DNA from 3 places in the Bradyrhizobium prioriisuperbiae genome. Region 3 is predicted to be linked to each of the others. Evidence: riboswitches for the same ligand, from Rfam matches in the RefSeq annotation. Region 3 holds a riboswitch; each other region holds the start of a gene.
The links. Region 3 has a riboswitch for glycine ahead of gcvT (glycine cleavage system aminomethyltransferase GcvT). Riboswitches for the same ligand answer to the same signal wherever they lie in the genome.

Region 1: another riboswitch for glycine. It lies ahead of RS897_RS31255 (ABC transporter substrate-binding protein); the one in region 3 lies ahead of gcvT (glycine cleavage system aminomethyltransferase GcvT).
Region 2: another riboswitch for glycine. It lies ahead of RS897_RS39655 (D-amino acid dehydrogenase); the one in region 3 lies ahead of gcvT (glycine cleavage system aminomethyltransferase GcvT).

Annotation. Positions count from the first base shown of each region.
Region 1 is NZ_CP135921.1:6,615,964-6,619,238, reverse strand. It holds gene RS897_RS31260 (GMC family oxidoreductase) at 1-205, opposite strand, end outside; gene RS897_RS31255 (ABC transporter substrate-binding protein) at 365-1,975, opposite strand; glycine riboswitch at 2,178-2,293, opposite strand; glycine riboswitch at 2,297-2,402, opposite strand; partial or broken gene RS897_RS31250 (tripartite tricarboxylate transporter permease) at 2,504-2,716, opposite strand; partial or broken gene RS897_RS31245 (tripartite tricarboxylate transporter substrate-binding protein) at 2,754-2,920, opposite strand; gene RS897_RS31240 (ABC transporter substrate-binding protein) at 3,092-3,275, opposite strand, start outside.
Region 2 is NZ_CP135921.1:8,548,725-8,551,999, forward strand. It holds gene RS897_RS39650 (ABC transporter substrate-binding protein) at 1-1,485, shown strand, start outside; glycine riboswitch at 1,661-1,781, shown strand; glycine riboswitch at 1,783-1,892, shown strand; gene RS897_RS39655 (D-amino acid dehydrogenase) at 1,955-3,275, shown strand, end outside.
Region 3 is NZ_CP135921.1:5,541,857-5,545,131, forward strand. It holds gene gcvH (glycine cleavage system protein GcvH) at 1-135, opposite strand, end outside; gene gcvT (glycine cleavage system aminomethyltransferase GcvT) at 154-1,302, opposite strand; glycine riboswitch at 1,449-1,538, opposite strand; gene alaS (alanine--tRNA ligase) at 1,863-3,275, shown strand, end outside.

The DNA.
Region 1 (3,275 bases), 1.1 Mb from region 3:
GATTGGGCCACTGCCATTTCTCCTGGAACTCACGCTGGTGGATGATCGGAATCGGATTGGGTGTGCTGATCTCCCAGGGCGCCTCAGCGGCGCGCCAGTCGAGGCCCGCTTCCAGCAACAGCACGCGGCGGTCTCTCGCTTCGGACAGCCGCGCGGCGATTGCGGCACCGGCAGAGCCGCCACCGACAACAATGACATCATACATGGTTTTAGACACTCCGAACTATCGACGGGCGCGGACGGCAGTCCCCATCATAGATTGATTTACGTCCAGATCGCTAGGTCAGCGAATGACGTGTTCGTGCAGGCGTCAGATGCCTATGAGAGGCAATGATCCGTAGTTGGAACGAGAGATCTCGTCCGATCACTCCGGCTTGTCCATATTCCAGAACACAGGTGTGGCCGGACCATCGAGCACGCCGGTCAGCTCCTTGTGCCAGACGCTTGGAGCGAAATATTGTCCCAACGGAATATAGGTCACCTGCTCGAAGGTCCGCGCCTGGATCTTGCTTGCGATGATCTTCTGGTCGTCCGACGAACCGGCCCGCGCGAAGGCATCGCGCAATTCCTCCATCTGCGGGTCGTCCGGCCAACCTACCCAGGCGCCCTTGCGGCCCCTGCTGTTCAGGGGAGCGCTGACAATGGGATTCATGATGTCGGCGATGCCCCAATTGGTGAAGAACATGTTCCAGCCACCATCCTTCGGCGGCTTCTGGCTTGCGAAGATCGTGTTCACCGTCTGCCAGTCCGCCGTCTGGACAGTCACCTGGAATCCGGCCTGACGCAGCGCCTGCGCCGCGACGATGGGTTGAGGCTTGAGCGTGACCACATCGGTCGGCGCCAAAATCACGACCGGTGTCCCGTCATAGCCTGATTCCACGAGCAGCTTCCTGGCCTCCGCCATGGTGTTGCCCTTGACCAGGGAGTCCGATCCGATGTCGGTTGCCAGCGGTGTGTCGCAGCCGAACACGGCGCCACAGATCTTGTAAAGTTGCGGGTTTCCGATCAGCGCGTCGAGCACGTCTTTCTGGTTCATCGCCATCAAGGCGGCGCGGCGAATTTTCACGTTGTCGAACGGCGGATGAAGGAAGTTCATCCGTCCGATGGTCTGAAAGCCGAGGCCATTCAGCGGGCGCGATGTCAGGTCCTTGTTGGCCTGCAGCACCGGCAGCAGATCAAACGACGGCCGCTCCAGGAAATCGATATCCCCGACCTGAAGCGCGTTGGCCGCCGTCTGCACGTCGGGCATCGTGACCCATTCGACGCGATCGACTTTCACCACCTTGCCGCCCGACGCCCAGCTCGGCGGCTCGGTGCGCGGCACATAATCCCTGTTCTTTTCATAGACGGCCCTGACACCCGGCTGAAACTCCGCCTGAATGAACTTGAATGGACCTGAGCCGATCTGCTCCGGGATCGCCTTGCTCGGCGGCGTATCGGCCAGCCGCTTCGGCATCATGAAGGGGACCAGCGTGGACGGTTTGCCGATCGCCTCCAGCACCAGGCCGTAGGGCTCCTTGAGTTTGAGCGTGATCGTCCTGGCGTCGGTGGCTTCCAGGCTGGCGGTGAACTCCATCAGCTTCTGGCCCATGCCGTCGACCGCAGCCCAGCGCTTCAACGACGCAACGCAGTCCTCCGAGGTGACCGGCGTGCCGTCATGCCATTTCAATCCGTCGCGCAGCGTGAAGGTGTAGGTCAGCTTGTCGTCGGATACTTTCCAGTCGGCCATCTGCGGCTTGATCGTGAAGCTGGAGTCCATCGCCACCAGCGTGTCGTAGACCATGTAGCCGTGGTCGCGCGTGATATAGGCCGATGAAAGGATCGGATCGAGCGCCCGCAAGTCTGAATGCATAACCGCTCGGATCGTCTTGGCCTGCGACCAGGTCGGCCATAGCAATATGACCACGACCAGCAGCCAGCGCAGCGCCTGCCTGACCGATATTGGTGAATCTTCGCCTTGCTGAGTGACGGACATCATTTTCCCTGGATTGACGTTGAGCGGATGTTGATGATCTCGCAATGGAGACGGCTTGCCCGCTGTCGCGCTGGCGCGGCGCATGGCTAATCGTTGCGCCGCGATGTCCGGCGACGAGACTTGCTGGGATAGGCATGGCCTTGAAGAAGCTCCCGCGCATTAGAGTCGCCTCATCTCCGGCATCGACCGGTAAAGGCGCCCCATCTGTCACGGTACCTGAGAGCTTGATCCGCCCGAGCCATTGCGCGATGCATGGCTCACTAACGGATATCCCCTTCGGTGGACGCCATATTGCACATATGGCGTCTCTCTCCAGATCGTCCTGACGACACGGTCCTTGTGCCTGAGAGTTTCCGGGGCGGTTGCTCCGTCGGCGCCGAACACGAAAACATGTTGTTTTCGCTCCGATCTCTCCCGCATCGTCGCGTTGGACGGTCGGACGATATGGCGCGCTCACAACGCCAGCAAGGTTAAATTTCAACCAGCTCTGCCCAGATGATATGCGAACGATCCCGCGCAGCCGGCAGCTCAGCCGCCCTCATCCAGAGCGACCATCTCGCGCTTCCGACGCAACGCCGGCAGCAGCGGGCCGACCAGAAGGATCAGCGCCAGCACCAGGCACGCCGCCGAAATCGGTCGCTCCACAAAGGTCAGCAGATCGCCCTGCGACAGGATCAGCGCCTTGCGCAGATTGTTCTCCAGCAACGGCCCGAGCACGAACGCCAGCACCACGTTGGGCGGAATGCCCAGTGTCAACAGCGCAATCAAGGCGCCGCCTGCCGAGCTCCTTGAGCGACGGCACGTCCGGGAAGTCGGAGAGCGCCGCGCGGTCCACATCATCAACCGCAGCTCGCCGGCATCGATCAGCGGCCGCCAGCCGGTGGAGTCCGCCTGCAACATGGTGTGATTACCGAGCACCGCAGCGTTGGTCTCCGCCCCGCCCTTGCCTCGTGTGGTGGTTCAGAAGTTCGCTCCACCATCGCCGCGCGCTCCTCGAGCGAACTTCTGAACCAAAGACCACACTCGAATCATATATTTGCGAGTGTCCTTATCGAATCCGAAGTTCGCTCCGAAGGTGCGGTTAAGTGATGCGAACTTCGGATTCGGGACACTCGCCTATTTCCACTTCGCCAGAAAGAAGCGCGGCAATTCATCCGGATACGGCGTAAAATCGAGCTGCTTGGAAATGCCATAGGTCGTCACGTAGCTGTGCAGCGGCGCCCAGTACGCCTGCTCCGTGATGCGCTGGATCGCCTTCGAATAGTTCTTCTTGCGGACATCAGGGTCTGTGGATGATCCA
Region 2 (3,275 bases), 3.0 Mb from region 3:
CACTCCGACCTGCGGGTGATCGATCCGATCATCACCACCGCCTATATCACCCGCGACCATGGCTACATGGTCTACGACACCCTGCTGGCGATGGACTCCAACTTCAAGGTTCAGCCGCAGATGGCGGACTGGAAGGTATCCGAGGACCGGCTGACCTACACCTTCACACTGCGCGACGGCCTGAAATGGCATGACGGCAAGCCCGTGACGGCGGAAGATTGCGTAGCCTCGTTGAGGCGCTGGGGTGCCCGTGACGGCATGGGCCAGAAGCTGATGGAGTTCACCGCGAGCCTCGAGGCCACCGACGCGAAAACCATCACGCTGAAACTGAAGGAGCCCTACGGCCTGGTGCTGGAATCGATCGGCAAGCCGTCGTCGGTGGTGCCCTTCATGATGCCGAAACGCATCGCCGAGACCCCGCCGGACAAAGCTATCCCGGAACAGATCGGCTCCGGGCCGTTCAAGTTCGAACAGGCGGATTTCCAGCCTGGAGTCAGGGCGGTCTATGTGAAGAACAAGGATTACGTGCCGCGCTCCGAGCCGCCGAGCTGGACCTCGGGCGGCAAGGTGGTGAAGGTCGACCGCGTCGAATGGATCACGATGCCCGACCCGCAGACCGCGATGAATGCAATCCAGTCCGGAGACATCGACTTCATCGAAACGCCGCTGTTCGACCTGCTGCCGGTGCTGGAAGCCAACAAGGAGCTGGAATCGCGCGTTCTCAATATTCTCGGTTATCAGACGCTGGGACGGATGAATTTCCTCTATCCTCCATTCGACAATGTCAAGGTGCGTCGCGCCGCCCTCCTCGCGCTCAACCAGAAAAACGTGCTCGACGCGCTGGTCGGCAACCCGAAATACTACAAGGTCTGCGGAGCCATCTTTGGCTGCGACACGCCGTATGCGACCGATGTCGGATCGGAATCCCTGGTCAAGGGCGACGGCATGGCGGAAGCGAAAAAGCTGCTCGCCGAATCCGGCTACGACGGCACGCCGGTGGTGATCATGGCGCCGGGCGACGTGGTCACGCTGAAGGCACAGCCGATCGTCTCCGCGCAGTTGCTGCGCGCGGCAGGCTTTCAGGTCAACGTGCTCGCGATGGACTGGCAGACGGTGGTGACACTGCGCGCCAGCCAGAAGCCGCCGAAGGAAGGCGGCTGGAACATGTTCTTCACCAACTGGGTTGGTGCCGACATTCTCAATCCCGTCGTGCATGTCACTCTGAACGGCAAAGGCAAAAGCGGCGGCTGGTTCGGCTGGCCGGACGATCCCAAGATGGAAGCTCTGCGCGATGCCTTCGTGCGTGCCGAATCTCCCGATGAACGCAAGAAAATCGCAACGGACATTCAGCAGCGAAACTACGAACAGGTCACCTACATCCCGCTCGGGGAATACAGGGTTCCGAGTGTCTGGCGGAAGGAATTGACCGGCGTGCTCGACGGCGCGGCAACGCCGGTGTTCTGGAATGTCGACAAGGCCGACTAAGCGGCCGCAACAGCCCGATGAACGACACGGGGCGAGAGCGATCTCGTCCCGTTTTCTTTTCAGATCATGCCGGCGCTTTTTCTTGCGATCACCGCACTGCACAAACGAACGGCAATGTGGGATGGAAATTTAGCCTTGCCCAGTTTTGAGGCTTATCCTATGGATTGCATGTCCAAATGACGATGCGGGAGAGATCGAAACGAGAGCCGAGTGTTTTTAAAGCACAATGTTTTTGTTTCGACGCCGACGGAGCAACCGCCCCGGAAACTCTCAGGCACAAGGACCGTAACGTCAGGACAATCTGGAGAGAGACGGCCTGTTCACAATGGGTCGTCCACCGAAGGGGATAATCCGTCAACGAGCCCTTCGCTCGTGCGGATCAAGCTCTCAGGTACCGTGACAGATGGGGCGCCTCGACCGGTTTTTGCCGGTGTGGGGGCGACTCTAACGCACGGGAGCTTCGAGACACATGCCTCACATCGCCATCGTCGGCGCCGGGATCACCGGCGTAACGACTGCTTACGCCCTGCTTGAACGCGGCTATACGGTCACTGTCCTCGACAGGCATCGTTACGCAGCGATGGAAACATCGTTCGCCAATGGCGGCCAGTTGTCCGCCAGCAATGCCGAGGTCTGGAACAGCACTTCGACCATCCTCAAGGGCCTGCGCTGGATGCTCACAAGCGATGCCCCGCTTCTGATGAATCCGAAGCCGAGCTGGCACAAATATTCCTGGATGAGCGAATTCATCGGGAACATCGGCAACTACCGCAAGAACACCATCGCAACCACGCAACTCGCGATCGAAGCGCGCCGACATCTGTTCGCCATCGCCGAACGCGAGAACATCGCGTTCGATCTCGAGCGCCGCGGCATTCTCCACATCTATCACGACAAGACAGGCTTCGACGCCGGCCTGCGCGTCAATACGCTGCTGCAACAAGGTGGACTCGATCGCCGCCCGGTGACACCGGACGAAATCCGCAGCATCGAGCCGACACTGCAGAAAACCTATTACGGCGGCTTCTTCACACCGTCGGACGCGACCGGCGATATTCATAAATTCACCCGTGGCCTTGCCGAAGCCTGCATCCGCCGCGGCGCGACGTTCATTCACGAAGCCGATATCGACACCATCGCCCGTGCCGGCTCCGGTTTCAGCATCGGCTGGAACGACATGGCAGACGAGGGGTCGGCACCGTCCCGGGGCGAGCTGCAAGCAGACGGCCTCGTCATCTGCGCCGGTGTTGCAAGCCGCGATTTCGCAGCCATGCTCGGCGATCGGGTGAATGTCTATCCGGTAAAGGGCTACTCGATCACGGTGCAGCTCGATGCATCGCAGAGCCGACACGCCGCCCCCCGGGTCAGCCTGCTCGACGAGGCCGCGAAAATCGTCACCAGCCGGCTGGGCACCGATCGCTTCCGGGTGGCCGGCACCGCCGAATTCAACGGCTTCAATCGTGACATTCGTGACGACCGCGTTCGACCGCTGGTGGACTGGGTGCGCCATAACTTTCCCGATATCGACACCTCGAAAGTCATACCCTGGGCAGGGCTCCGCCCCATGATGCCGAGCATGATGCCGGTGGTGCGCCCCGGACGGACACCCGGCGTGTTCTACAATACCGGCCACGGACATCTGGGCTGGACCCTCTCGGCCGCAACGGCTCAGATCATCGCCCATGTCATCGAGGGCTGGCGCGGATCCAACGTCCCACCCACTTCGCCATCCCTCAGTCTTGAGCATGACGACGTGGGAGCGTCCTCCGCAGGCTTCAAACAGGCTTTAT
Region 3 (3,275 bases):
CTGTTTGCCGACTTTCGGAAGTTCGACAAACACCACGTCACCCAGCTGGGTTTGCGCGTAGTCGGTGATGCCGACGGTGGCGACGTCGCCGTCGATCTTCAGCCATTCATGGTCTGATGTGAAAAGAGTGGTCATGACAGAACCTCAGCGTTTCTAGCGTTTATAGGTGTTGGTGATGAATGGCATCGGCGCGACCCGCATTGGCAGCCGCTGCCCGCGGACGTCGGCGAACACGGTGGTGCCTTCAGTGGCAAACGCCGCGGGCAGGTAGCCCATGGCCACCGGTGCGATCTTGCTGGGGCCGAAACCGCCGGACGAGACGTAGCCGGCCGCGGCCGGGTCGTCCTGTTCCACGAACAGCTGGGCACCTTCGCGCACCGGCGCGCGTCCGTCAGCGAGCAAGCCGACGCGACGGCGCGGCGCGCCGTGGGCGAGCTGTTTCAGAATAACATCGGCGCCGGGAAATCCGCCGGCGCGTGCCCCACCGGTGCGACGCGCTTTCTGGATCGACCATTCCAGCGCGGCCTCCACCGGCGTGGTCGCCACATCGAGTTCGTGTCCATAGAGACAAAGACCGGCTTCCAGCCGCAGGCTGTCGCGGGCGCCAAGGCCGATCGGCAAAACGTCGTTGTGATCGAGCAGGGCGGTGGCCAGGGCCTCGGCCTTGTCGGCCGGCACCGAGATCTCGAAGCCGTCCTCGCCGGTGTAGCCGGAGCGGGAGACGTAACACGCGATTCCCATCACCTGTTGCGGGCCGGCGTTCATAAAGCGCAAAGCGGCTGTGGCAGGCGACAGCGGCGCCAGCACGTCGGCCGCCTTCGGTCCCTGCAGCGCGATTAGCGCGCGGTCCGGCAGCGATTCGATCTCACACGTGTCGGAGAGATGTGCACGCAGATGCGCCTCGTCGTCGTCCTTGCAGGCGGCGTTGACCACCAGGAACAGATGGTCGCCAAAGTTCGCCACCATCAGGTCGTCGAGGACGCCACCCCGCTCGTTGGTGAACTGGGCGTAACGCTGGCGATGGAGGGCGATGCCGACAATGTCCTGCGGCACCAGGCGCTCCAGCGCGCGGGCCGCATCTTCAAGTTTGCCGGATTTCGGCCGCAGCCGAAGCTGGCCCATGTGGGAGACGTCAAACAGGCCTGCGGCAGCGCGGGTGTGCAGGTGTTCCTTGAGCACGCCGGGCGCGTACTGAACCGGCATGTCATAGCCGGCGAACGGCACCATCTTGCCGCCGCGGGCAAGGTGCAGCGCATAAAGCGGAGTTCGTTTCAGGGGGTGTTCAACGGACGACGAAGACATTAGCGGACTCCGGACGGCGATCGAGGACCATTCCTCAAAAACCCGTCGAAGCCCCATCTGTCGCTGTGCCTGAGAGTATTATCCCGTCGGCGGGCGTCTCTCCGGGCCGCTCACGCGGGGCCGGCTGCGCCTCTTTCCAGATGTCGTCCCATCACGCGGTTCGTTTGCCTGAGAGTTTCCGGGGCGGTTGCTCCTTCGGCGCCGGCACAAGGCCGATCTCTCCCGACGTGATGTACTCAAACTAAGGGCCACAAAACACCGCGCCGGGGGAGCTGTCAACGCAGCCAATCGGCCTATCAACGGTTCTTGTCCGATTTGATTAACCCGTTGGTCCGTTGCACACTTTCTGGACAGTCCGGCGCCCTCCCAGTAAAAGCAGGTCGGGACAAGGGAAACTGCGCGCGTCATAATCGCCGTGGTATTCCACGAGGGCGGTTTGGGCGAGGGCGGACCTTCAGTTTGCGCCAAAACTGGTTCTCAAATCCGCAAACATCGCGCTTTTGGCGTGGATTTCAGGTATCCGGATGCTGAAGAAGCCCGGATGATGCGATTGGACGGACATGAGCGGCGTTAACGAGATCAGATCTGCGTTCCTCAACTATTTTGCGAAAAACGGCCACGAGATCGTGCCGTCCTCGCCTTTGGTTCCGCGCAACGACCCCACCTTGATGTTCACCAATGCGGGCATGGTGCAGTTCAAGAATGTGTTCACGGGGCTTGAAAAGCGCCCCTACCAGCGCGCCACCACCTCGCAGAAATGCGTACGCGCCGGCGGCAAGCATAACGACCTCGACAATGTCGGCTATACCGCGCGCCATCACACCTTCTTCGAGATGCTCGGCAACTTCTCGTTCGGCGATTACTTCAAGGATCGCGCCATCGAGCTCGCCTGGAATCTGATCACCAAGGATTACGGGCTGGCGAAGGATCGCCTGCTGGTCACCGTCTATTCCGAGGACGACGAGGCGTTTGGGCTCTGGAAGAGGATTGCCGGCCTGCCGGAATCGAAGATCATCCGCATCCCGACCTCGGACAATTTCTGGCAGATGGGCGACACCGGTCCGTGCGGCCCGTGTTCGGAAATCTTCTACGATCACGGCGACCACATCCCCGGCGGCCCTCCCGGTTCACCGGATGAGGATGGCGATCGCTTCATCGAGATCTGGAACCTGGTGTTCATGCAGTTCGAGCAGATCACGCCAGGCAATCGCGTCCCGCTGCCGAGGCCGTCCATCGACACCGGCATGGGCCTCGAGCGCGTCGCGGCCGTGCTGCAGGGCAAGCACGACAATTACGACATCGACCTGTTTGTTGCGCTGATCCGCACGATTGCCGATCTCACCGGCGCCGATCCGCAGGGACCGATGAAGGCGTCACTGCGGGTGATTGCCGATCACCTGCGCGCGGCCTCGTTCCTGATTGCCGATGGCGTGCTGCCGTCGAACGAAGGCCGCGGCTATGTGCTGCGCCGGATCATGCGCCGCGCCATGCGCCATGGCCAGCTGCTCGGCGCACGCGAGCCGCTGATGTGGAGGCTGGTGCCGGTGCTGGTGCGCGAGATGGGCGAGGCCTATCCGGAATTGCAGCGCGCGCGTTCGCTGATCGAAGAGACGCTCCGTCTCGAAGAGACGCGCTTCCGCAAGACCCTCGATCGCGGCCTCGCGATCCTCGACGACAAGAGCGTATCGCTGAAGCAGGGCGACATGTTCGACGGCGAGACGGCTTTCACGCTTTACGACACCTACGGCTTCCCGCTCGATTTGACGCAGGATGCGCTTCGCAACCGCGGCATCTCCGTCGATATCGCCTCCTTCACCGATGCGATGGAGAAGCAGAAGGCCAAGGCGCGCGCGTCGTGGTCGGGGTCGGGGGAAGCTGCGACCGAAACCGTGTGGTTCGGTTTGCGCGAGAAGCTCGGCGCCACCGAATTTCTCGGCTATGAGACCGAGAGCGCCGAAGGCGCCGTCACCGCG